One region of the Citrobacter sp. CFNIH10 genome, then DNA from elsewhere that is predicted to be linked to it. Evidence: predicted binding sites of a transcription regulator. Region 1 holds the regulator's gene; each other region holds the start of a gene.

Region 1 (5,064 bases):
AAAGCATCAGAGCCTAATGATATATTCAGAGTTAATGAGGATATCAGCAGAGCTTATAAAACTGTTTTGACAAGGAATGATAGGTTTTTATTATCGAGTACACATTCATTGTCTGGAGTAGAGGTTTCGCTTATTTTTCATAACAAGGATTTACAGACAGCATTCGAAAAAACGGAACCCTACTATGGTAAATGCTATATCTATTATTTTGAAGGCAGGTTTAATAATGACAGATTGAAATTTGATGAGGATGGCGATCAATCAAATGAATTTGTTGTTGATAATTATAAGTTTATACTTCAATCGACTGATTGTATAAAACATGTATATGGCAATAGTTGATGATTAGAACGATGCAGCTAAATGCGGGCATGACGAAAATTATTAACTCTTACTATCCCGTAACCGGCGGCTGAGCCAGATCCCATGGTGCGGCCGCTGACGCCATGCGACAGACGAGATAGTGTGCATTGTGTTCAGGTGCCCCAGCACGCGTTGCAGATGCTGTTCCAGCGTGCTTAAGGGGCCGTGGGTGAGCGCTTCAGGCGCTTCCAGAATATTCACATCCCCCGAACTGCCCGGCCCGTCGTACTCCAGCCGCTGCTGACAGCGTTGGATGGCAATTTCGCACGATTGCAGATATCGCTGCGCCAGTTCCGGCGTCAGCATCGTATGCTCACGCGCCAGCGTGGTCATGGCATTGATATGTTCGACGATAAACTGACTGTGCGTCACCCACAGCTTCATGTCCGCCAGGTAGTGCGTGTTAAAGCCTGGCTCCTGCATCGCCTGATTCAGTGAGTTAAACAGCGTGTTGTGCGCCTGATTGACGCGCATACGCTGATAAGCCAGCGGTGTGGCCTGCGGATCGTCACTCAGAATCAGACGAATCGCTTCCTGATCGGCCTCCAGCGCATCATGTGCGTTTTTACGCAACAGTCCGCTCTGCCATTGTGGCCATAACCAAACGGTGCCGCCAAACGCAATCAGGCAGCCTATCACCGTGTCGACAAATCGCGGAATGATGAACTGTTCGCCGTCCAGCGTCAGGAGTTGCAGGGTGTACACCGCCGTGACGGTAAATCCCACGGTCGCCCAGCCGTAGTTTTTGCGGATGGTCAGATAGCTGACCAGGGTGATCACCAGCATCAGCGCCAGCGTATATCCTTCAGGAATATGAAAGTGCAGTGTTACGCCTGCGATAATCAGCCCCACCAGCGTTCCCGCCGAACGGTGCAGAATACGCACGCGGGTGGCGCCGTAACCGTTTTGCGTCACAAACAGCACCGTCATCAGGATCCAGTAAGGCTTCGGCAGATGCAGCGCGGTTCCCATCAGACTGGCGATGCTGAGCATGACGCTGATCCGCCCGGCGCTGCGGAGTGCCGGAGATTTCAGCGAGAGGTAGTTTTTCAACGCCGGCAGCAGCGGTAGCCGACGCTGCTTATCGGCCATCAGATCGCGGGCGTACAATGGTCGCTGGGTGCGCAGTACGCGGGCGATACGGCTGAAGTGCCAGTAACAGAACTGCCCGACGGGGTTATCCGGATGCTGATGAGCAATTTTTTCCAGCGCGCCAATCTGCTTTTGCATGGTGAACCGCGTCGGCAGCCGGTGATACAGAATGTCATCCGCCAGTACGCGCAGGCGAGCGGCGACCGTTTGCGCCGTCCAGCGTATCACCTGCTCCGCGTGACTGCGCTCGACCAGCTTTTGCACCTCTTCCGGTTGATGCAAACTGACGGAGATATGTTCCTGCAGATCCAGCGCTTCCTGAAAGGCGCGCAGCATCCGCTTATAGTCATTATTGTGATGCGCCGACAGCATGTGCATCTGCTGATAGCACTGGGTGATGAGGTCGACGGCCTTCTGCTGGCGCACCAGAAGCGGCGGCAGGGCTTTTTCCGGGTCGGTATGCTGGGTCAGCATGCTGTATTTCGCTTCGCAGTAATCCGCCAGTTCCCGGTACAGCAGGCTCAGCGACTCGCGCAGCGGCTGTTCGCGCCAGAGCCAGAACCAGAACCAGTTAAACAAGCCATACCACAGCGTGCCCAGCGCGTAGATCAGCAGCGGTTCCCAGACCGGCATATTTCCCGCGAGGCTCAGTGTGAAAATCGCCGCGATCAGCGAGGCCGGAAGCAAACGCGCGTGAAGGGAGCTCAATTCAGCGGTGACGCCGAGCGTGAGCGTCAGGCCGGTCAGGATCAGGGGTAACGGCACCGCTTGCGTCAGCAGCAGCTGCATGATCAGGCTACAGCCGGCAAACAGCGATGCACCGATAATCAGACGTTTGAAAAAGCGTTTGTGCGGAGTATCAAGCCCGGCAATGTTGCAGCAGGCGGGAACGAGAGAGAAGAGCAGGCCCAGATGTAACTGCCCGATGATCAGTCCGACGGCCACGGGCAAACAGAGCACCAGCGTTTGACGTAGTGCATAATTGATTTCTGGGTGATAAATCAGTCTGCGCCACATTGGCAAAACAAAAATGACGCGCTAGCGGGTAGCGCGTCATTTCCGATGAGATTAACGAGTGCCGTAAACGACGATCGTTTTACCGTGAGCGGAGATCAGGTTCTGATCTTCCAGCATCTTCAGAATACGACCAACGGTTTCGCGAGAGCAGCCAACGATCTGGCCAATCTCCTGGCGAGTGATTTTGATCTGCATGCCGTCCGGGTGAGTCATCGCATCAGGTTGTTTCGCCAGATTCAGCAGAGTCTGGGCGATACGACCGGTCACGTCGAGGAAGGCCAGGTTACCGACTTTCTCTGAAGTGACTTGCAGACGGCGAGCCATTTGGGAAGAGAGGCGCATCAGAATATCCGGGTTCACCTGGATCAACTGACGGAATTTCTTGTAAGAAATTTCAGCCACTTCACACGCTGTTTTCGCCCGAACCCATGCGCTACGTTCCTGGCCTTCTTCAAACAGGCCCAGTTCGCCAATAAAATCACCCTGATTCAGATAAGAAAGGATCATTTCTTTCCCTTCCTCATCCTTAATCAACACTGCCACTGAGCCCTTAACGATGTAGTACAACGTTTCTGCTTTTTCACCCTGGTGAATCAGCGTGCTCTTGGACGGGTACTTATGAATGTGGCAATGAGACAAGAACCATTCAAGTGTCGGGTCTGTTTGCGGTTTGCCAAGCACCATGCGCGATTATCCTCTGTTATAAGCTGTCTCCAGAGCCAAAAAATGCCGCTGTCTCTGGGGTTGCAAAAATGTGCTTCCCGCGTCCTGGGAAGAGGCTGTCAAAAACTCACTGCAGCCTTTAATGTGAAGTCCTCTGCATACATGCAGTACATCAATGTATTACTGTAGCATCCTGACTGTTTTAGCATAGCTTTAGCCGTGTGTCTCCTGGTGTCTCGCTTCAGCATGACGGAGGTCGCCTTCCGTTGCGAGAATTGTTATGTACGCGTAATCTGTCAGGAAAATTGACGCACTGGAGTTAAAAAATATGCAAGCGCGTGTTAAATGGGTTGAGGGGTTAACCTTCCTTGGTGAGTCGGCTTCCGGACACCAGATTTTGATGGACGGTAACTCTGGTGATAAAGCGCCGAGCCCGATGGAAATGGTGTTGATGGCAGCGGGCGGTTGCAGCGCCATTGACGTGGTTTCTATCCTGCAAAAAGGCCGTCAGGATGTGACGAACTGCGAAGTGAAACTGACGTCAGAACGTCGCGAAGAGGCGCCACGCCTGTTCACCCACATCAATCTGCACTTTATTGTCACCGGTAACGATCTGAAAGATGCCGCCGTTTCGCGTGCGGTCGACCTGTCAGCGGAGAAGTACTGCTCTGTGGCGCTGATGCTGGGAAAAGCGGTCAACATTACCCATTCATATGAAGTGATTGCGGCGTAATTTTTCCTGTCGCCGGATGGCGGCTAGCGCCTGGTCCGGCCTACAGATCCCTGATTTGTAGGCTCGATAAGCGTAGCGCCATCGCGCACTTCCCATCGTTTATTCGATCTTCTTGCCTTCCATCAGTCGCTGCACCAGCGGCAACATGATGAGTTCCATTGCCAGCCCCATTTTGCCGCCAGGTACCACCAATGTATTGATGTGGGAAATGAATGACCCCTGCAGCATCGCCAGCAACCAGGGGAAATCGATTCCTTCCAGATTACGGAAATGAATCACGACAAAGCTCTCATCCAGTGATGGAATGCCTTTGGCCGCGAATGGGTTCGAGGTGTCGACGGTGGGAACGCGCTGGAAGTTAATATGGGTGCGGGAGAACTGCGGCGTGATGTAGTTGATATAGTCGTCCATCGAACGCACCACCGAATCCATCACCGCCTCACGAGAATGGCCTCGTTCGCTGGTGTCGCGGATAAGCTTCTGGATCCACTCCAGGTTAACGATGGGGACCACGCCGACCAGGAGATCAACATGTCTTGCGACCTCATGCTGGGGCGTGACGACGCCGCCGTGCAGGCCTTCATAGAACAATACGTCGGTGGGTTCCGGCAGGGGTTGCCACGGGGTAAACGTCCCCGGTACCTGATTCCATGGCACGGCTTCATCATAGGTATGCAGATATTTACGCGACTGGCCTTTGCCCGTCTGACCGTACTCAATAAACGTCTGCTCCAGTAGACCGAAGTCATTGGCGTCGGGCCCAAAATAGCTGATGTGGCGTCCGGCGTCGCGTGCTTTGCGGATCGCCATATCCATTTCCGGACGGGTATAGCGGTGAAAACTGTCGCCTTCCACCTCGGCTGCGCGCAGGTTGAGCTGCGCAAAAATTTTACGGAACGCGAGGCTGGTGGTGGTGGTCCCCGCGCCGCTGGATCCTGTTACCGCAATCACCGGATGTTTGGCAGACATGTTAACTCCATCAATAAATTGATTTTTTATTATAGTCGGCCGATAGCGTGCGGGTTATTCGCGAAATTGCTTGCGCGGCATGATATTGACGGTTTCGTGCAACTCAGACCACACCAGCACCGCTTCGCCACACTGTAACTGGCGTTTGACGTCGGCGACTTTTTGTTCAAGGGTACGTTCATGTTCACCATAATCGGTACCTTCGCGCAACACAAAGCTTTCGATCA
Region 2 (5,064 bases), 1.3 Mb from region 1:
TTTAATATCCTGTTCTGGAATGCGACGTATCTATCGACAATATCGACTTGTATTATACCCCGTGATAGTTGTATAACCGCATTTTACGGAATTAACGTTAAAACACCAGGGATAAACAATTCATATTGTCTATTGTTTTGTTTTTTGGGTAATGACTCCAACTTACTGATAGTGTTTTATGTTCAGATAATGCCCGATGACCTTGTCATGCAGCTCCACCGATTTTGAGAACGACAGCGACTTCCGTCCCAGCCGTGCCAGGTGCTGCCTCAGATTCAGGTTATGCCGCTCAATTCGCTGCGTATATCGCTTGCTGATTACGTGCAGCTTTCCCTTCAGGCGGGATTCATACAGCGGCCAGCCATCCGTCATCCATATCACCACGTCAAAGGGTGACAGCAGGCTCATAAGACGCCCCAGCGTCGCCATAGTGCGTTCACCGAATACGTGCGCCACAACCGTCCTCCGTATCCTGTCATACGCGTAAAACAGCCAGCGCTGACGTGATTTAGCACCGACGTAGCCCCACTGTTCGTCCATTTCAGCGCAGACAATCACATCACTGCCCGGCTGTATGCGCGAGGTTACCGACTGCGGCCTGAGTTTTTTAAGTGACGTAAAATCGTGTTGAGGCCAACGCCCATAATGCGGGCGGTTGCCCGGCATCCAACGCCATTCATGGCCATATCAATGATTTTCTGGTGCGTACCGGGTTGAGAAGCGGTGTAAGTGAACTGCAGTTGCCATGTTTTACGGCAGTGAGAGCAGAGATAGCGCTGATGTCCGGCAGTGCTTTTGCCGTTACGCACCACCCCGTCAGTAGCTGAACAGGAGGGACAGCTGATAGAAACAGAAGCCACTGGAGCACCTCAAAAACACCATCATACACTAAATCAGTAAGTTGGCAGCATCACCCGGCATTACTTAAAAAAAGTAACAAAACCATCAGCGCCCAAAAAAATAGCGCGATGCGCCGATTATCAATACACAGTAATGCGGAAATGTACGCATGGATTAACAGTTCTCAGGGAGCCAGGGAGCTGAATTTACCTTCAGTATATGGAGAGACAGCAGAATGGAAAATAGAAACTGTACGCGAAATGTCGCACTCATAGAAAAATGTGTTATGAGTGGTATTGGTATTCAGAGTTTATTTAACGCAACGTTTGATAGCCAATATAAATTACACCTCTATTTGACGCTGGATGATTTTCAACAGGCGATGGGTACGACTGCTTTTTCTGCCATTATTTTCTCTCTCTCCTCGATCAGAAAAGACAGGCGGGTGGGGTTGATGAGTCTGATCGAACTGGCTGAAAATTATCCCGGCATGCGTCGCCTGGTGATCGCGGATGATGATGTTGAAGCGCGTTTAATCAGTGCACTGTCGCCCTTACCGTTGGATGGCGTACTGAGCAAAGCCGCTTCGCTCCCCGCGCTGCAGGAGGCGTTATTTACTGCGCTAGGCGGTACGCGGCGGATCAGCGAAAGTAACAGCAATCTCTGGTATCTCAATCAGAGTCGTATGCTGAGCCCGACAGAGCGTGAGATTTTGCGCTTCATGTCCTGCGGTTATTCAATGCCGCAAATCGCGACAGAACTGGCGCGAAATATTAAAACCATCCGGGCGCACAAGTTTAATGTGATGTCGAAACTGGGCGTCAATTCTGACGCCAGTTTACTGCATGCGGCGGATATTCTGCTTTAATCGCCGCGAAAGCAAAGGGTTGATGTTTACTGGCACACATCAACCCAGGTGGCGGAAGTCAGCTCAGCCATGCGCTCTGGCGTAATACGCACTGCGCTATGAGTGGCACCGGCGGCCGGAAGGACTTCGGTGAACGATCGTAAAGAGACGTCACAATAAACAGGCAACGGGGTTTCCAGCCCGAAAGGACAAACCCCGCCAATGGTATGTCCCGTCGCGTTGACGACTTCATCACTGCTCAGCATACGGGCTTTGGCACCGAAAGTGCTTTTGAGTTTTTTATTGTCCAGTCTTGCATCGCCTTTGGCGACGACCAGGATGATGGCGTCCTTAACCTTCAACGAAAGGGTCTTCGCTATCTGTCCGGGCTGTACGTTATGCGCTTTTGCCGCCAGCTCAACCGTCGCGGTGCTTTGATTTAATTCAATGATTTCAATATCCGGGGCATGTTCGGCTAAAAATTGCCGTACCGATTGCAGACTCATTTGATTCTCCTGACACCATTTCTACAGTCCTCAACGCTTCAGAAAACTGCTGGCGTAATTTGGCATAAGTCTTCCAGTACTGTAAATATTTTAATGTAACAAACCAGCAACATGGGCGATTTTTCGATCCTCTTCACATTCACGGAAACCGGTTACCGTAACCGGTTGCAGTCCTCGAAAGAGCGATTAATACTGGAGCTGTCACTTCCTCTGTATCACATAAAAAGAGCCACTTATGAAATCTACCAACCATGCAGTCTTTAATGTGATTTTCCGGTTTGTTGAAAACTATGTCAGCCCGATTGCCGGGCGCATTTCTTCACAGCGTCATGTTATGGCTATCCGTGACGGCTTTATCTCTGCGATGCCATTTATGATTGTCGGATCGTTTTTGTTGGTATTTGCCTATCCTCCGTTTTCACCCGATACCACCTGGGGCTTTGCCCGGACCTGGCTGGATCTGGCGAAGCAGTTTGAAGGGCAGATCCTGACCCCCTTTGATATGACCATGGGGATCATGTCGATCTACATCTGTGCCGCCATTGCCTATAACCTGGGCAAACATTACGTCAAGTCATATCAGTTGGACCCGTTCATGTGCGCCATGCTCTCTATCATGGCGTTCTTACTGGTCGCCGCGCCTAAAACAAAAGGCACTCTGCCGGTGGACAGCCTCGGCGGAACGGGGATTTTTACGGCGATTCTGGTGGCGCTTTACTGCGTAGAAATGATGCGCTTTCTGAAAGCGCATAACATCGGCATTCGTTTACCCGATCAGGTCCCGCCGATGATCAAAAACTCATTCGATCTGCTGATCCCGGTGCTGGTGGTGGTGTTGACATTGTACCCACTCAGCCTGCTGATTCAGGCACAGTTCGACATGCTCATCCCACAAGCCATTATGTCCATCTTCAAACCGCTGGTATCCGCTGCCGATTCTCTGCCAGCGATTTTACTGGCGGTACTGATTGGTCATCTGTTGTGGTTTGCCGGTATTCATGGTGCGGCGATCGTCTCCGGGATGCTGCAAATGTTCTGGCTGACCAACCTGGGTATGAACCAGACTGCGCTGGCGCAGGGGGCACCGTTACCGCATATTTTCATGGAGGCATTCTGGACGTTCTTCATCGTGATTGGCGGGTCGGGTGCGACGATGGGGCTGGTGATTTGCTATCTGCGCAGTCGTTCCGTACATCTGCGCTCAATAGGCCGACTGAGCGTAGTACCCAGTATCTTTAACATTAACGAGCCGGTGATTTTCGGTACGCCAATTGTTATGAATCCGGTGTTCTTTATTCCTTTCCTGTTAGCGCCGATGGTGAACGCCGTGCTGGCATGGGCGGCGATGAAACTGGATCTGATTGGTCGTGTAATTTCGGTTGTGCCATGGACTGCGCCAGCGCCAGTCGGAGCCGCGTGGGCATTAGGCTGGGATTATCGTGCTGCAATTCTGGTGGTGCTTCTGGCAATCGTTTCAGCCGTCATCTACTTCCCGTTCTTTAAAGTGTACGAGAAGCAACTGCTGGAACAAGAGGCGGAAGAGGCACAACGTTCAGACGCGGAAAACGAGCAGATTGCGTAGTTATCATCAGGGGGCGAACGCTCCCTGACTACTTCAGCGTACAGTCACCACACTGCTGAACGTCCGGCAGACGATAACGCTGACAGCATGTTCTGCGTACCAAGACGCCTTCACGAGGGACGACCGTACGCCAGAGCGGGTTGTCAGCCCCACAGGACAACTGCTTTTCAAAGAAGCAGGTCTGGCGCAGCGTATTCAACAATGTTTCACCCAGCAGCGGTTTCATTTCAGTGAGATACCAGTTAATCAGATAGCCGGTATTGCTCCAGATAAGTTTGCCGTTGATCTCTCCGGTCGCCTCTAGTGCCTGGATGACCGGCGTCAGCGCCTGCTTAACCAGCGTTTCCATGCGTGCCTGCGGGGATTGCGTTGTCGCCAGTTGATCCTGATGTACGTCGATCCAGAAGCACGCAGCACGCCCGGTTTCGTGAAACTCAACGTGGATATGTTCGGGCGAGACATCAATGGCTGTTTCCTGCGTGAGCAGGGCAAGCATGAGGGGAGGTACCATCAGACCGATGTACCACTGCGCCCACAGCGAGATTAGCGGCTTATTTTCGCGCGATTGCGTGGGATGGTTGCGATAAATATGATCGGAGTAAATTGCCAGCAGAGACTGAAGCTCGCAGGGGCGACACCATTGTGCCAGCGTCATCGCACTTTGTGGTGCGGGTTCATCCAGACGGATAAAATCCAGCAGATGCTCACGCGTCTGGGCTATGGTTGCGCGTACGGCTTCGGCCAGCGAGGGCATCTGTGGCTGGAGATGCGTTCGCCAGATGACATCGTCAATGATCGGTGCGGAACGATAGGCCATAGTCTGGATGGTAATCTAAATGATAATGATTGCCAATCCTAACGATAGCGATAACCGATAGCAAGATCTTTGTCAGCTGACGTTTAACGGCGCACGAATGCGCTATCGTTCGTCAGGCGATACCCGGATCGTCACTGACTAAAATATGGTTACGGCCCAAATCCTTAGCTTTATAGAGCGCCTGATCGGCATGAAGAATGGCTCCTTCGACATCGCTCCCCACCAGAGGCGCAATACCGATACTGATCGTGACGTGAGTTGCGACGCTCTCATTGAACATATGGGGAATTTTGAGATCGTAAACATTCTGTCGGATGCGTTCCGCTACCGTGCGGGCGGTTTGTGGGTCGATCGCCGTCAGTAACACCATAAACTCTTCCCCCCCAAACCGGGCGACGACATCACGTGAACGTACAGCGTTGCGGATCGCAGCAGAAACGCGGATCAGCGCCTGATCGCCCATCATATGCCC
Region 3 (5,064 bases), 2.6 Mb from region 1:
CACAAGCAGGTGGCGGTGCTGGTGCCAACCACTCTGCTCGCCCAGCAACACTTTGATAATTTCCGCGACCGTTTTGCCAACTGGCCGGTGCGCATCGAAATGCTTTCCCGCTTCCGTAGCGCCAAAGAACAGGCGCAGATCCTGGAACAGGTTGCCGAAGGGAAAATTGATATTCTGATCGGTACGCATAAACTGCTGCAAAGCGATGTGAAACTGAAAGATCTGGGGCTACTGATCGTCGATGAAGAGCACCGCTTCGGCGTGCGGCATAAAGAGCGGATCAAAGCGATGCGCGCCGATGTGGACATTCTGACGCTGACCGCCACGCCAATCCCGCGTACGCTGAACATGGCCATGAGCGGCATGCGCGATCTGTCGATTATCGCCACGCCGCCAGCGCGGCGTCTGGCGGTGAAAACGTTTGTTCGCGAGTACGATGCACTGGTGGTCCGTGAGGCAATTCTGCGCGAAGTGCTGCGCGGCGGGCAGGTCTACTATCTTTATAATGATGTCGAGAACATCCAGAAAGCCGCCGACAGGCTGGCGGAGCTGGTGCCGGAGGCGCGAATTGCCATTGGTCATGGGCAGATGCGCGAACGCGAACTGGAACGCGTGATGAACGACTTCCACCATCAGCGTTTTAACGTGCTGGTCTGTACCACCATTATCGAAACCGGGATTGATATCCCGACCGCCAACACGATTATTATCGAGCGTGCGGATCATTTCGGTCTGGCACAGTTACACCAGTTGCGCGGCCGCGTAGGACGTTCACACCATCAGGCGTATGCCTGGCTGCTGACGCCGCATCCCAAAGCGATGACCACCGACGCGCAAAAACGCCTGGAAGCGATTGCCTCGCTGGAAGACCTGGGGGCGGGCTTTGCGCTGGCGACTCACGATCTGGAGATCCGCGGCGCAGGTGAACTGCTCGGGGAAGAACAGAGCGGTTCGATGGAAACCATCGGCTTCTCGCTGTATATGGAGCTGCTGGAAAACGCCGTCGATGCCCTGAAGGCCGGACGCGAGCCATCGCTGGAAGATCTCACCAGCCAGCAAACTGAGGTCGAACTGCGTATGCCGTCGCTGCTGCCGGACGATTACATCCCGGACGTGAATACCCGCCTGTCGTTCTACAAGCGTATCGCCAGCGCGAAGAGCGAGAATGAACTGGAAGAGATCAAAGTGGAGCTGATCGACCGCTTCGGTCTGCTGCCCGATCCGGCGCGTACCCTGCTGGATATCGCCCGCTTGCGTCAACAGGCGCAGAAGCTGGGTATCCGCAAACTGGAAGGCAATGAGAAAGGCGGCACTATCGAATTCGCCGAGAAGAACCATGTTAACCCAGGCTGGCTGATTGGACTGCTGCAAAAACAGCCGCAGCACTTCCGTCTTGACGGGCCGACCCGACTGAAGTTCATCCAGGATCTGACCGAGCGGAAAACGCGGATGGACTGGGTGCGTCAGTTTATGCAGCAACTGGAAGAAAACGCCGTAGCGTGATTGAGTGGTGCCGGATGGCGGTTGCGCCTTATCCGGCCTACACATCGATTCCTGGCCGTAGGCCTGATAAGCGCCGCGCTATCAGGCAAGGTTCCGCGATCTTTACAACTCTTTGCACTTCCCTTGCATTTAAAGACACGCCGCCCCGCCATAATTATTATTGGATTCTTCTGGCATAATAACCCTTTGATTTGTGATGATAATGAACAAGATGCGACTTTCCCGCTGGCTGGCCTTTTTTGCGCTCGCCGCCAGCATTACGCTTGCGCTTCCCGCACAGGCGAATACCTGGCCTCTTCCTCCGCCTGGCAGCAAACTGGTTGGGGAAAATAAGTACCACGTTGTTGAAAATAACGGAGGTTCGCTGGAAGCCATCGCGAAAAAATATAACGTCGGTTTTCTCGCGCTGTTGCAGGCGAATCCCGGCGTGGATCCCTACGTTCCCCGCGCGGGCAGCGTGCTGACCATCCCCTTGCAGACGCTGCTACCGGATGCTCCGCGTGAAGGCATTGTTATCAACCTGGCTGAACTGCGTCTCTACTACTACCATCCGGGGAAAAATTCGGTCACCGTCTACCCTATCGGCATTGGCCAGTTGGGCGGTGATACCCTGACTCCAACGATGGTCACGACAGTCTCCGACAAGCGCGCCAACCCAACCTGGACGCCGACGGCGAATATCCGTGCCCGCTATAAAGCGCAAGGAATTATCCTTCCGGCGGTGGTGCCTGCCGGACCGGATAACCCGATGGGACACCATGCCATTCGCTTAGCGGCGTATGGTGGCGTCTATCTGCTGCATGGCACCAACGCTGATTTCGGTATCGGCATGCGCGTCAGTTCTGGCTGTATCCGCCTGCGTGATGGCGATATTGAGACCCTGTTCAGACAGGTTACACCGGGCACCAAAGTGAATATCATCAATACCCCGATCAAAGCCTCGGTTGAGCCGGACGGGACGCGGCTGGTCGAAGTCCACCAGCCGCTGTCGAAAAATATAGATGATGACCCGCAGGTTCTGCCTATCGTATTGAACAGCACTCTGCAATCGTTTAAAGATTCCGCACAGACGGACGCGGCGGTGATGCAGCATGTGATGGACGTTCGTTCCGGTATGCCGGTCGATGTCCGACGCCATCGCGAGGTGGATCAGCAGTCGATGTAACGATTCCGGACATGAAAAAGCCCCGCTGAAATACAATCAGCGGGGCTTTTTTTATCACGTTATTTTGCAGCAGCAGGCATCAATGAGGGTTAATGGTTATTTATAAATTACCGCGGTACCGTGCAGGTTGTTTGGACCCGTTACAGAAGTAATGCGGAATGATTTCGCCCCCATGGCATCCGCTTTCTGCGCCAGTTCGTCCTGCAATGAACTCAGGTTAGTCCCTGCATTTGCAGAGATGGTGCCGACTTTTTGCTGACCGGCAGGCGTGGACTGAACTTCTACAGCCGCGAAGCTTGCGAATGACAGTGAACTCAGAACAGCAGCAGCGATGAGGGTTTTTACGTTTTTCATAATAGTGACCTTTTGCAGATGATTGGGCGTCGTAAGCATTTACTTAACGATCGATAGATAAATGATAGATGTGATCCAGGTCACACGTCAACTCATTTTTTATAACGATCGTTATATAAAAACAAAAGCACTTATCTTTCATACAACTAAGCAGAAAAACTTTTTCTCACGAATGCGCTGGAGCCTGTGCGGGTTTATTTTTATAATGGTTGCTCACTAAGCCCATTAAGGTACAACGGCATCATGACAACTGAATCGACAGGTTGTGTTAAAAAAAGCCGTGGCCGACCAAAAGTGTTCGACAGGGAAGCCGCGCTTGATAAGGCCATGACACTCTTCTGGCAGCACGGTTATGAAGCAACATCGCTTTCTGACCTTGTTGAAGCGACGGGTGCGAAAGCGCCAACGCTGTATGCGGAATTCACCAATAAAGAGGGTCTGTTCCGCGCGGTGCTGGACAGATACATCGCCCGCTTCGCGGCAAAACATGAAGCGCAGTTATTCTGCGAAGAGAAAAGCGTTGAAGCGGCACTGGAGGATTACTTCACCGCAGTGGCAACCTGTTTCACCAGCAAAGACACCCCCGCTGGCTGCTTTATGATTAATACCTCCGCGACGCTTGCCGCCGCGTCACGCGATATTGCGCATACGGTGAAATCACGTCACGCCATGCAGGAACAAACCCTGACGCAATTTCTTCGTCAACGGCAGGAACGCGGCGAGATCCCGGCGCACTGCAATGTGCAACATCTTGCCGAGTATCTGAGCTGCATTTTGCAGGGGATGTCCATCAGCGCCCGGGAAGGCGCCAGTTTCGACAAGCTGCAGCAAATCACCCACACTACCCTACGCCTGTGGCCTGAACTGCTGAAGACCTGATCGCTTTGTTGACCGGGAAACGTCATTTCCCGGTCCTTCCACACCATGATTCCCGCATAATAACTAATGTTATCACTGAGTTAGGTTCACTTTTTTGTAAAAAAACATTGATAATAACAATTATTATCAGCAATATTCGCATTTGATTTTGTATCTGTTTCACAATGTAACAGCCGGCTACGACCGGTGAAAACCTTCACCTGCACAGATATTTTCAGAAAGGAATGCGAATGAATAAGCGTCTTTGGGTTCTCAACCCTGTCCTGTTAGCCCTGACTCTGCCCGCTGCGGCGGCGCAAACAGAAGAAGAAAACCTCATCGTCAGCGCTAACCGTAGCCAGAAAACTGTCGCCGAGATGGCACAGACCACCTGGGTCATTGAAGGCCAGGAGATTGAGCAACAGGTTCAGGGCGGCAAAGAGTTCAAAGACGTGTTGGCGCAACTGATTCCGGGCATCGATGTAAGCAGCCAGGGACGTACCAACTACGGAATGAACATGCGTGGTCGTGCGATTGTCGTGCTGATCGACGGCGTACGCCTGAATTCTTCACGTACCGACAGTCGTCAGCTGGATTCTATCGATCCCTTTAACATCGCCCACATTGAGGTCATTTCAGGCGCAACCTCGCTATATGGCGGCGGCAGTACCGGCGGCTTAATCAACGTTGTGACCAAAAAAGGCCAGCCGGACCGCCAGGTTGACCTTGAACTGGGCAGCAAATCGGGTTTTAACAACAGCAACGATCACGACGAGCGCGTTGCCGCTGCGGTCAGCGGTGGAACGGATCGCGCGTCTGGTCGACTGTCCGTAGCCTATCAGCGCTTTGGCGGCTGGTACGACGGTAACGGTGATGCCCTGATGCTCGACAACACGCAAACCGGCCTGCAGCACTCCGATCGTCTGGACGTAATGGGGACCGGCACCCTCGATATCGATGACAACCGCCAGATACAGTTGGTCACCCAGTACTACAAGAGTCAGGGCGATGAAGATTACGGGTTATACCTGGGCGAAAACATGTCCGCCGTTACCGGTAGCGGCACCGCCAGCACACGCAGCGGACTGAGTTCAGACCGTATTCCGGGGACGGAGCGCCATCTGATCAGCCTGCAATACTCTGACGCGGACTTCTTCGGCCAGAATCTGGTCAGCCAAATCTAT
Region 4 (5,064 bases), 2.4 Mb from region 1:
TATTCCTGTGGATATCGGTTTTATCATTCAGTGACACGCGCCGCAATGGCTAAAACAAACTCGAGTAAAAATGAGTGTTCGCTCACACAACAGAATCTTCGGGATTGACGATAAAAGACCGATATTTTTGCTGTCAGACGACCCGTTTTGCCCGACTGGCCTTCGACCATTCTGGATTTTTACACCGCGGGCACGCCTGACGATCGCCGGCTTTCATTGTGATCACTTCACTGCATCGCACACAGGAATACTCTCCCGCTTCAGGAACGACTTTATAACGTTGCGTACAATACTTCGGCAAAATGCTTAAGCCAGGCTTTACCTCACTGTCTTCAAAGAAATAAACGCTGATCTGACCATTCGTTTCAAGGATCGCCAGGCGCACCTGTCCCAGTTGCTCAACGCCATTCAGTCGCAGCTCCATGAAAAACTCGAACTCGGTCATATTTGACTGGTTCAGTTTTTCCCACGCCAGCTCGCCATCTTCAATAATCACGACGGGCTTACCTTCCAGTAAATCTTCCAGTTTTTCACTGCGCGCCATCAGCCACATCACCAGACGGTACAGCAGCGCGAGGGTAATGAAGACCACCAGTACTGGCAACATCGGGACATCATCATAAAAGGCCACGTCACCCGCCGCCGACCCCAGCGTTAAAATAATCAGCACTTCGAAGAGCGACATCTGTCGCACGCCGCGTCGTCCTGTGAGTTTGAGAAACAGATAGACCAGTACGAAGGTATACAGACTGCGTAAAGCCACTTCACCGAGGAATTCCATCGGCACTTTATCGAGTGCCATCCGTTGTAAATCAAACGCTTTCATTTTTATGCTCTTATGGTGGATCACTGCCTACAAGCATAGCCAAAACTTTTATTTGCGCCGCGTCAGTGGCGGCGATAGCGTCAGTCACGTAAAACCCGTATCATTGCGCGCTTTCCGTACGACAAAAGTGATTTTCATGACGCAAACATTTATTCCCGGCAAAGACGCCGCACTGGAAGACTCCATCGCTCGCTTCCAGCAAAAACTGCTCGACCTCGGTTTCCATATTGAAGAGGCCTCGTGGCTGAACCCGGTGCCAAACGTCTGGTCCGTACACATTCGCGATAAAGAGTGTGCGCTGTGCTTTACCAACGGCAAAGGGGCGACGAAAAAGGCCGCGCTGGCCTCGGCGTTGGGCGAATATTTTGAGCGTCTGTCAACCAACTATTTCTTTGCCGATTTCTGGCTGGGTGAAACCATCGCCAATGGCCCGTTCGTGCATTATCCGAACGAGAAATGGTTCCCGCTGACCGAAAATGATGACGTGCTGGACGGTCTGCTGGATGCCCGCCTGCGCGCCTTCTACGATCCCGAGAATGAACTGACCGGCAGCATGCTGATCGACCTGCAGTCTGGCAACGAAGAGCGTGGTATCTGCGGCCTGCCATTTACCCGCCAGTCGGATAACCAGACCGTCTATATTCCAATGAACATTATCGGCAACCTGTACGTCTCAAACGGGATGTCCGCCGGTAACACCCGTAACGAAGCGCGCGTGCAAGGGTTATCTGAAGTCTTTGAGCGTTACGTGAAGAATCGCATTATTGCCGAAAGCATCAGCCTGCCGGAAATTCCAGCCGACGTGCTGGCACGCTACCCGGCGGTTGTGGAATCTATTGCAACGCTGGAAGCGGAAGGTTTCCCCATCTTTGCTTACGACGGCTCTCTGGGCGGTCAGTATCCGGTGATCTGCGTTGTGCTGTTCAATCCGGCTAACGGCACCTGCTTCGCCTCTTTCGGCGCACACCCTGATTTTGGCGTCGCACTGGAACGTACCGTGACGGAACTACTGCAGGGCCGTGGTCTGAAAGATCTCGACGTCTTCACACCGCCGACCTTCGACGATGAAGAAGTGGCTGAGCATACCAACCTGGAAACACACTTCATTGACTCCAGCGGTCTGATCTCCTGGGATCTGTTCAAGCAGGATGCCGACTACCCGTTCGTTGACTGGAGTTTCTCCGGCACCACAGAAGAAGAGTTTGCCACCCTGATGGCGATCTTCAACGCGGAAGATAAAGAGGTGTACATCGCCGATTACGAACATCTCGGTGTCTACGCCTGTCGGATCATCGTTCCGGGGATGTCTGATATTTATCCTGCTGAAGATCTGTGGTTAGCCAATAACGCCATGGGCGTCCATCTGCGCGAGACCCTGCTCTCACTGCCGAATAGTCGCTGGGATAAAGAAGACTATCTCAACCTGATTGAGCAACTCGATGAAGAAGGGTTTGATGATTTCACCCGCGTTCGTGAACTGTTAGGCCTGGCTACCGGTTCAGATAACGGCTGGTACACCCTGCGTATTGGGGAACTGAAAGCGATGCTGGCGCTGGCAGGTGGTGATCTGGAACAGGCACTGATCTGGACCGAATGGACGATGGAATTTAATACGTCGATCTTTAGCGCCGAGCGGGCGAATTATTACCGTTGCCTGCAAACGCTGTTACTGCTGTCACAGGAAGAAGAACGTGAACCGCTGCAATATCTGAACGCGTTTGTCCGTATGTATGGCGCAAATGCTGTCGAAGCCGCCAGTGCAGCATTGAGCGGTGAAGCCGCCTTTTATGGTCTGCAGCCGGTTGACAGCGATCTGCACGCATTCGCATCACACCAGTCACTGTTGAAGGCCTATGAGAAGTTGCAGCGTGCAAAATCTTCATTTTGGTCAAAATAAAGCCAATCAACCTACGCTGAGTAGGTTTAAATAATCGTCTGGGCTATATTACGGGGCGCGCTAAGCGCCCCTTTTTATTTATTTTTGAATATCCCAAAATAAATGTAATAACAAGGTTAAATGTTGGTGGTTGATATTACATAATTTAATAGATAGTTGTTACTTTATCTGCCAATTACTCCATATTAATTAACTGGCTAACAGACGTAGGAAGGAAAATTTTCAACTCATTTGCTAAAATTTAAAATTTATTTTTATCATAAAAATCAAATAATTACTCCGTAATTGCATAAAAACCATGCGTATTACGGGCCTATAAGCCAGGCGGGATATGATCTACATCAATTTCTCATCTATAATGCTTTGTTAGTATCTCGTCGCCGACTTAATAAAGAGAGAGTTAGTGTGAAAGCTGACAACCCTTTTGATCTTTTACTCCCTGCAGCAATGGCCAAAGTGGCCGAAGAGGCAGGTGTCTATAAAGCAACGAAACATCCGCTTAAGACTTTCTTCCTGGCAATTACTGCCGGTGTGTTCATTTCCATCGCCTTTGTTTTCTATATCACTGCAACGACCGGTACAGGTACGATGCCGTTTGGTATGGCGAAACTGATTGGCGGTATCTGCTTCTCTCTGGGGTTGATTCTTTGCGTCATCTGCGGTGCAGACCTCTTTACGTCAACCGTGTTGATTGTCGTTGCCAAAGCCAGTGGCCGAATCACCTGGGGTCAGTTGGCAAAAAACTGGCTCAACGTCTATTTTGGTAACCTGATTGGTTGCTTGCTCTTTGTGCTATTGATGTGGCTTTCCGGCGAATATATGGTCGCCAACGGCCAGTGGGGACTGAACGTCCTGCAAACCGCCGACCACAAAATGCACCATACTTTTGTTGAAGCCGTCAGCCTCGGTATCCTCGCAAACCTGATGGTATGCCTGGCTGTATGGATGAGCTACTCAGGCCGTAGCCTGATGGATAAAGCGTTTATCATGGTATTACCGGTTGCGATGTTTGTTGCCAGTGGTTTTGAGCACAGTATCGCAAACATGTTTATGATCCCGATGGGTATTGTAATCCGTGATCTCGCAACACCGGAGTTCTGGAGCGCAGTTGGCTCGACGCCGGAAAGTTTTTCTCACCTGACCGCGATGAACTTCATCACTGATAACCTGATTCCGGTTACGATCGGTAACATTATCGGCGGGGGTTTGTTGGTTGGGTTGACATACTGGGTCATTTATCTGCGTGACAACGATCATCATTAATTGATGTCGCGATACACGCAGTAAATAAAAAATCCACTTAAGAAGGTAGGTGTTACATGTCCGAGCTTAATGAAAAGTTAGCCACAGCCTGGGAAGGTTTTACCAAAGGTGACTGGCAGAATGAAGTAAACGTCCGTGACTTCATTCAGAAAAACTACACTCCGTACGAGGGTGACGAGTCCTTCCTGGCTGGCGCGACTGATGCGACCACTGCACTGTGGGACAGCGTAATGGAAGGCGTTAAACAGGAAAACCGCACTCACGCGCCTGTTGACTTTGACACCTCTGTTGCTTCCACCATCACTTCTCACGACGCTGGCTACATCAATAAAGCGCTCGAGAAAATTGTTGGTCTGCAAACTGAAGCTCCGCTGAAACGTGCGATCATCCCGTTCGGTGGTATCAAAATGGTTGAAGGTTCCTGCAAAGCGTACAACCGCGAACTGGACCCGATGCTGAAAAAAATCTTCACTGAATATCGTAAAACCCACAACCAGGGCGTTTTCGATGTTTACACCAAAGACATTCTGAACTGCCGTAAATCCGGTGTTCTGACTGGTCTGCCGGATGCCTATGGCCGTGGCCGTATCATCGGTGACTACCGTCGCGTTGCGCTGTACGGTATCGACTTCCTGATGAAAGACAAATACGCTCAGTTCGTTTCCCTGCAGTCTGACCTGGAAAACGGCGTAAACCTGGAAGCGACTATCCGTCTGCGTGAAGAAATTGCTGAACAGCACCGTGCGCTGGGTCAGATCAAAGAGATGGCTGCGAAATATGGCTGCGATATCTCTGGTCCGGCAACCAACGCTCAGGAAGCGATTCAGTGGACTTACTTCGGTTACCTGGCTGCGGTTAAATCTCAGAACGGCGCGGCAATGTCCTTCGGTCGTGTCTCCACCTTCCTGGATGCATACATCGAACGTGACCTGAAAGCAGGCAAAATCACTGAACAAGACGCTCAGGAAATGATTGACCACCTGGTCATGAAACTGCGTATGGTTCGTTTCCTGCGTACGCCTGAATATGATGAACTGTTCTCCGGCGACCCGATTTGGGCAACGGAATCCATCGGTGG

Evidence for each region. Region 1 encodes CRP, which controls carbon source genes, mostly activating them, when cyclic AMP is high. Its sites were predicted from a motif close to ATGTGANNNNNNTCACAT; they were not measured.
Region 2: a site for CRP is predicted at 2,315-2,332, ahead of C2U53_RS13740 (PTS sugar transporter subunit IIC). Genes of this name have one in related genera too.
Region 3: a site for CRP is predicted at 3,091-3,108, ahead of bhsA (multiple stress resistance protein BhsA). Genes of this name have one in related genera too.
Region 4: a site for CRP is predicted at 3,053-3,070, ahead of focA (formate transporter FocA). Genes of this name have one in related genera too.

Annotation. Positions count from the first base shown of each region.
Region 1 covers NZ_CP026216.1:828,315-833,378, reverse strand. The annotation lists gene C2U53_RS07470 (hypothetical protein) at 1-342, shown strand, start outside; gene C2U53_RS07465 (YccS/YhfK family putative transporter) at 385-2,472, opposite strand; gene crp (cAMP-activated global transcriptional regulator CRP) at 2,524-3,156, opposite strand; gene C2U53_RS07445 (OsmC family protein) at 3,464-3,868, shown strand; gene C2U53_RS07440 (phosphoribulokinase) at 3,968-4,837, opposite strand; gene C2U53_RS07435 (YheU family protein) at 4,892-5,064, opposite strand, start outside.
Region 2 covers NZ_CP026216.1:2,123,457-2,128,520, forward strand. The annotation lists one part of gene C2U53_RS13715 (IS1-like element IS1A family transposase) at 163-611, opposite strand; one part of gene C2U53_RS13715 (IS1-like element IS1A family transposase) at 611-860, opposite strand; partial or broken gene C2U53_RS13725 (DNA-binding response regulator) at 918-1,115, shown strand; gene bglJ (DNA-binding transcriptional activator BglJ) at 1,076-1,708, shown strand; gene C2U53_RS13735 (YbaK/EbsC family protein) at 1,735-2,193, opposite strand; gene C2U53_RS13740 (PTS sugar transporter subunit IIC) at 2,429-3,775, shown strand; gene fhuF (siderophore-iron reductase FhuF) at 3,804-4,592, opposite strand; gene C2U53_RS13750 (GGDEF domain-containing protein) at 4,705-5,064, opposite strand, start outside.
Region 3 covers NZ_CP026216.1:3,480,118-3,485,181, reverse strand. The annotation lists gene mfd (transcription-repair coupling factor) at 1-1,503, shown strand, start outside; gene C2U53_RS20605 (L,D-transpeptidase family protein) at 1,703-2,668, shown strand; gene bhsA (multiple stress resistance protein BhsA) at 2,765-3,022, opposite strand; gene comR (TetR family copper-responsive transcriptional repressor ComR) at 3,266-3,901, shown strand; gene C2U53_RS20590 (TonB-dependent siderophore receptor) at 4,132-5,064, shown strand, end outside.
Region 4 covers NZ_CP026216.1:3,180,735-3,185,798, reverse strand. The annotation lists gene C2U53_RS18920 (DUF421 domain-containing protein) at 134-826, opposite strand; gene ycaO (30S ribosomal protein S12 methylthiotransferase accessory factor YcaO) at 963-2,723, shown strand; gene focA (formate transporter FocA) at 3,129-3,986, shown strand; gene pflB (formate C-acetyltransferase) at 4,043-5,064, shown strand, end outside.